3 regions of the Clostridium acetobutylicum ATCC 824 genome follow, and region 1 is predicted to be linked to each of the others. Evidence: riboswitches for the same ligand, from Rfam matches in the RefSeq annotation. Region 1 holds a riboswitch; each other region holds the start of a gene.
The links. Region 1 has a riboswitch for lysine ahead of CA_RS17755 (amino acid permease). Riboswitches for the same ligand answer to the same signal wherever they lie in the genome.

Region 1 (2,285 bases):
CTACACATAAAGCTAATGCTATTACTGGTCCTATAGGAAATAACTTTGCCCTATAAATAAGCTTATTTAAATCACGTTTCTGAGCAACATATGCCTTACGAAATCTATAATGGCATACAGCTATACCTGCCCAAGCAAGGAAGCCTGCAAGTCCTGAAGCCGCAACAAGCCAAACATAAACAGTACTCTCAGCGTAAAGTCCAGTTAAGAAACATGCTGATGCTACGATAGTAGTTAATGCTAATGCATATACTGGAACACCTCTTGAATTAAGTTTCCCTAAGATTTTAGGTGCCTTTCCTTCTTTAGCCATTGCATAAAGCATTCTACTTGAGGCATACATACCTGAATTTCCACAGGATAGCACTGAAGTTAAAATTACTGCATTCATTATTGCTGCTGCAATTGGTATACCCGCTCTTTCAAATACCATTGTAAATGGACTTATCTTAACTCCTGCTTGTGTATAAGGAATTATCGCACTTACAACAAATATAGTTCCTAAATAGAAAATTAAAATTCTCCAGAATATCGTATTAATTGCTTTAGGTATGGACTTTTTAGGATTTTCACTTTCTCCAGCCGCAATACCAACAAGCTCCGTTCCCTGAAACGAGAAGCCTGCAATTAGAAATACCATAAAAATAGATTTTACGCCTCCAACAAACGGAGCATCTTTAATGGTAAAGTTTCTAAGTCCTATCTTATGTCCACCTATTATACCTAAAATTGTAGCAGTACCTACTATTAAGAATACAATTACAGTAATTACCTTAATTCCTGCAAACCAGTATTCAGATTCTCCGTACGCTTTTACAGATAACAAGTTAAGCGCAACTATTAATACAAGGAATAAAATGCTCCAGATAACAGCAGGAACACCTTTAAACCAAAACTTCATAGCCATTCCACCAGCCACCATTTCAGCTGCAACAGTAATAGCCCAGTTGTACCAATAATTCCAACCAAGTGCAAAACCTACGGATTCATCAACGAACTTCGAGGCATAGGTTTCAAATGAACCTGAAACTGGCATAAAAGTAGCCATTTCTCCTAACCCTGTCATTAAAAAATATACCATAACTCCTATACATGCGTATGCAACAAGTGCACCACCAGGACCTGCCTGATGAATTGTATCACCAAGTGCTATAAATATTCCTGTTCCTATGGCTCCACCCATAGCAATCATATTAAGATGCCTTGCTTTAAGGCTTCTTTTAACCTCATTTGAATTTGTTTCTTTTATAGTATCTATTTTTTCTTCCTCCTTATCGGTTATATTTCCGATAAGCGAACTAACTAAGTGAGATAAAAAATCAGATTGGCAGCACCGTTTGCCTTTTCACGTACTAGCAAATTAAAGGCAAGCTAAAGCATAAAATCTAAATGTAATTATTCGCATTTTATACTTTACTATAAATTAAAAAACGCCCTGAGACTACACTCAGGGCATTAAAACACATATTTAATAAAACAAATATACGTTGTTAATTCCACACCAATGATAGTTCTCCACAATTATACTTTGTGACAGTTTTGCACATATTTTATACAAACCCAGCAGTACAGCATTAAAGCATTAGCTATACGCTTCGGCAAAATTTCCTTTTAAACTGCTTCATAGTGCTTGTCTCCACAGTTCTACTCTTAAATTTTGCGCCTCTACCTCAGTTATTCACTTATTTTTTTAGTATACACTATACTTTAAATTAAGTCAAATTCTCCAAATAACGCTGATATAATAGCCTCATAGTCACGTAGTCTGTTTGCCTTTCGTATTTTCTTGGCAAATTTATCGCTATCCTTAAATAAATGTATCATATAAAACCAGATTTCCTTCATTTTAAATAGCACATTTTTTTCACCAGAGAGAATATCTTGATACTCTTCATAAATTGCATCATGAAATTTCTTTAATACCTCTTTCTCTAGGACATTATTGCTATTAATTTTCTTAATTATATTAGGATTTGAAATAATTCCTCGCCCTAACATAACTACACCTAAATTCGAAAATTCTTCTATGAGCTTAATATAGTCATTACTTTGAAAAATATCTCCATTGTAACACACTGTACTTTTACTTAACTCTAAGGCATCCTTAAACACCTTCATATTAGGTTTATTATTATAAAAATCTGTTTGTATTCTTGGATGTATGATAAGTTCTTCCAATGGATATTTATTAAATATTTTAATTAGTTCATAAAATTCATCCGGAGAATCTTTTCCAATTCTTGTTTTTATAGAAATCTTAGCAGGTGACTTTGAAAATATCTTCT
Region 2 (2,285 bases), 150 kb from region 1:
TCCACAAACAACACATTTAAATTTTTTCATTTTCAATTTCCTCCTTTAATCTCTTTCACATAACTATTTTCATTTCACTCTTATATTTTTGCTAATCTTATTTTCTATTTAAAATATCTATTTAATAAACCTCTGAAAGCAGAACCGTGTCTAGCTTCATCTTTGCACATTTCATGTACTGTATCATGAATAGCATCATAGTTAAGCTTTTTAGCTAAAGTTGCAAGCTCTTTCTTTCCTTCGCAAGCTCCTTTTTCAGCATCAACTCTCATTTGAAGATTTGTCTTAGTATCAGCTACTACAACTTCTCCTAAAAGCTCAGCAAACTTTGAAGCATGTTCAGCTTCTTCAAATGCAATTCTCTTATATGCTTCTGCAACTTCAGGGTATCCTTCTCTATCTGCTTGTCTTGCCATTGCAAGATACATGCCAACTTCTGTGCATTCTCCTGTAAAGTTAGCTCTTAAGCCTTCAAGAACTTCTTTATCTACACCCTTAGCAACTCCTATTTTGTGCTCATCTGCCCAGCCTTCGCCTTCGTCTTTAACTTCTACAAATTTATCTTTTCCAGCACCACATACAGGGCATTTTTCTGGAGCATCCTCTCCTGTATAGATATATCCACAAACAACACATTTAAATTTTTTCATTTTTAATTTCCTCCTTTAATCTCTCTCATATATTTATATAGTATTTTAGTTTTATATATTATATTTATTACTTGCTCTCCATATTTTGCTAACTTCTCTTGACAATTGTTATTATATAATAATTATTATTTGTTTGCAATAGTTTTTTTAAATTTTTTCTAATTTTTTCTTTAAATATGTGTAATATATCGCTTATATGGTAATACATATTTAGCCTTTTCCCTGCTTATTGCCACACTTTACAAACTATTTACTAATAAAAAATATTACTAAATTTCACTATATCAACTTGTAAACTGTTTTAAAGTTGAAACTTAATTTAATGTATGATAAACTATTGATAAAATTAAATTCTTACCTAGGGTAAAGGTGCTGTAGTTATTATTATTTATTCTTAGCTGGCAAGCTTTGAGGGATAAAGAAAGGAATTGCAGCCGAAGAAGGATTTCCGGCAGGAACTTTTTCTGGTTTTGTATAAAATATATGCAGAACTGTCACTATTCTTTTATAGTGGAGAGCTACAAGGTGCACGTGAGATGTTTATAACAACAGCAAAGTGTTCCTTTGCTGTTAATTTTTTTGTACCAAATAAAGCCCCTGGTAAGGGAAAGAGGGATTAAATGAAAATCGAAGGTGTTTTAATACCATTAATTACTCCTTTTAAGGATGGCAAAGTAGATTTAGCTTCTTATGAAAAACTTATTAGGCACTATTCAAAAAAAGGAGTCGCTGGCTTTATGCCTCTTGCAACCACAGGCGAAACTCCTACATTATCAGATTATGAATACCAAAGCATATTAGAAAAAACTGTTGAATGCAATGAACTTAATCTTCCTATATATGTTGGTTTTGGCGGAAATAATACCGAAAAAATGACCAAGGATATCAAAATGCTTGATAAATATAATATTAAAGGTATTTTATCAGTATGTCCTTATTATAATAGACCTGACCAAAGGGGAATATACGAACATTTTAAAAGAATATCTGAATCAACTTCCTTAGATATAGTATTATACAATATACCTTACAGAACCGGAAGAAACATAGAAAATGACACTATAAGAAGGCTTTCTGAATTAGATAATATAGTTGGAGTAAAGGATGCTTGTGGTGATTTTACTCAAACCACAGAGCTTTTATTAAATCGTCCAGATAACTTTTCAATACTTACTGGCGAAGATGCCTTCTTCTACAGCACACTAATGCTTGGAGGAGATGGCGGTATAATGGCATCCGCTCACTTAAATACTGAAAAATACGTTGAAGTATTTAATAAATCTAAGCAAAATGACTATAAATCTGCTCTAGAAATCTGGAAACAAGTAGCTAACATGATTCCTCTGCTATTTGAAGAGCCAAATCCTGCACCAATAAAGTACTGTCTCTCAAAAACAGGAGTTATAGCTTCTGAAGCTTTAAGGTTGCCTCTAGTACCTATCTCAGAAAATCTAAAAGAAAAGTTAAATAAATTTTTATAATAGTTATCCACATTTATGCTAAAATAAGAGGTATAAATGTGGATTTTTTTTTATAAAAGTGGATAACTTTTAATATTTTAATTGAAATTGAAGGTGATTATAATGACAGAAAATAAAATACAAAAATTAACCCCTCTAGCAGAAACAAAATTTC
Region 3 (2,285 bases), 990 kb from region 1:
CCTGATATTGTTACCTTTTCCTTAGAAGCATTAAATTTGTTTGCAATTTCACACTCATATTCAGCATTATAAAGAGAAGGTCTTATATTATCAGTCATTCCACCGTCCACAGATACATATTTTCTCATATGCTGTATTTCCTTTATAGAACCTACAGTATAAAGAGTTGATCCAGCATTTCCTATTATTGATCTTCCAGGTTCTATTATTAGTTTAGGCAACTTTACCCCTAGTTTTTTTGAGCTTTCCTCTGCTTCTTTTAGTATTGCACTACAGAATTCCTCAGCACCTCTCGGCTTATCTACTTCTGTGTAGTAAATGCCAAAGCCACCTCCCAAATCAAGCTCCTTTATTTCATAATTTGTTTCTTTCTGTATTTCCTTTATAAATGCCAGCATAACTCTTGTTTCTTCTAAATAAGGCGCTATATCAAAAATCTGAGATCCTATATGGCAGTGCAGCCCAGATAACTCAACATTTTGAAAATTCAAAACTTCTTTTACAGCTTTAAGGGCATCCCCATTACTTAGCGTGAAACCAAACTTTGAATCAATTTGTCCAGTTTTTATATATTCATGGGTGTGTGCTTCTATTCCTGGTGTTATTCTTAAAAATACCTTCTGTACTTTACCCATCTTTTTAGCTATTTCATTTACTTTTTCTATCTCATAGAAATTGTCCGCTACAAACCTTCCAACATTTAATCTTACCCCCATTTCCATCTCATCTATGGTCTTGTTGTTTCCATGGAAGAGTACATTTTCCATGTTAAAGCCTGCCTTATAAGCAGTATAAAGCTCTCCCCCTGAAACTACATCTAAGCTAAGCCCTTCTTCTTTTATGATTTGACACATTGCAATTGGTAAAAATGCCTTTCCCGCATACGCAACTCTATTTTTTTTCTCCTTAACCTTGAAATTCTCATAATATTCTTTACAATTTTGTCTAACTAGCTTCTCGTCTATTACATAAAGAGGAGTTCCATACTTCTTTGCGAGCTCTTTTGAGCTTATCCCCCCTATATATAATTCGTTGTTCTCTTCATGCATGCTGCCAAATAGTTTCACTTTAAACACCTCTTTATCTTTTTTTGCGCCACAATATTCTTTATAAAAATAAGCGGCAAAGGAACACCCTTGCCGCTAATAAATGCAATCTTGTGTACCTTGTAGCGCTCCACTTACCTAATAACTAACTAATAAAGTGACAGCCATTCATATGTTGTATGAAAAGCCAGCAAATAAATCTGCCAATCTAAATGCTTCGGCTAAAAGCCCCTTTTACCGTTCATCTAAGTTTGCCAACTCCAAACGGTTACTCTTGACTTAAAGCACCTCTACAAAAGGTTATTAATATATATAATGCAATGGAATATTAACATTGTGATTTATAAAGTATTTCCGTTATAAGTATAATCCTGAAATCTTATATAAAACAAAATGTAACAGTTATTCCTACATTATTTTTTTTAATTGTATCACACAAAAACTAAATATACAATATTAATTGCTTATAAATTATAAAACTCTTCAAAAGACTTCTCTACATACATATGATCTAATGTACCGCACAACTCTCTTATTGAATGCATAGCTAGAAGTGGTGTTCCTATATCTACTGTTCTTATAGCTGTATGGGTAGCTGTTATTGGTCCTATAGTACTTCCACCTCTTTCATCTGATCTGTTTACAAACTTTTGGTAAGGAACACCTGAGAGCCTGCATACCTCTTCATAAACAGCTATTGAATTGCTATCTGAAGTATACTTTTGAGCCGCACTTATCTTTATAACTGGACCTTCGTTTATATGAGGCCTTGTTATTGGATCTGCTTTTTCTCCTTTATTTGGATGAACTGCATGTGCCGAATCTGATGATATCATAAATGAATTATGAAGTGCTCTAAAGAAATCCTCTCTATCTCCACCAAAGGATAAAACTATTCTCTCAAGTATATCTGACAAAAACTGTGAATCTGCTCCCTGCTTTGTAGCACTTCCTATCTCTTCATTATCAAAGCAAGCCAAAACGTTGGTAGCTTCTGAACACTTAGCATTAACTAAAGCATTTAATCCTGCGTGAACCATCTCCATATCATCTAATCTGCTGCTAGATATAAATTCATTATTTATTCCCATAATACATCCCTTATCATATTCATACAAAAACAAATCGAAATCTATTATGTTCTCAATATCTTCTCCAAGTTCACTTGCAATAATTTTCATAAGATAATTTTCTTTTTCAAATTTATCATTTATAATTCCTATAATAGGTAGAGTATCA

Region 2: another riboswitch for lysine. It lies ahead of dapA (4-hydroxy-tetrahydrodipicolinate synthase); the one in region 1 lies ahead of CA_RS17755 (amino acid permease).
Region 3: another riboswitch for lysine. It lies ahead of lysA (diaminopimelate decarboxylase); the one in region 1 lies ahead of CA_RS17755 (amino acid permease).

The regions. Positions count from the first base shown of each region.
Region 1 covers NC_003030.1:3,649,484-3,651,768, forward strand. Annotated here, with positions in the region: gene CA_RS17755 (amino acid permease) at 1-1,192, opposite strand, end outside; lysine riboswitch at 1,501-1,676, opposite strand; gene CA_RS17760 (tRNA dihydrouridine synthase) at 1,708-2,285, opposite strand, start outside.
Region 2 covers NC_003030.1:3,800,631-3,802,915, forward strand. Annotated here, with positions in the region: gene rbr3B (NADH peroxidase) at 1-30, opposite strand, end outside; gene rbr3B (NADH peroxidase) at 105-650, opposite strand; lysine riboswitch at 1,007-1,179, shown strand; gene dapA (4-hydroxy-tetrahydrodipicolinate synthase) at 1,271-2,131, shown strand; gene CA_RS18530 (NUDIX hydrolase) at 2,234-2,285, shown strand, end outside.
Region 3 covers NC_003030.1:703,262-705,546, reverse strand. Annotated here, with positions in the region: gene lysA (diaminopimelate decarboxylase) at 1-1,067, opposite strand, end outside; lysine riboswitch at 1,162-1,347, opposite strand; gene CA_RS03305 (M18 family aminopeptidase) at 1,511-2,285, opposite strand, start outside.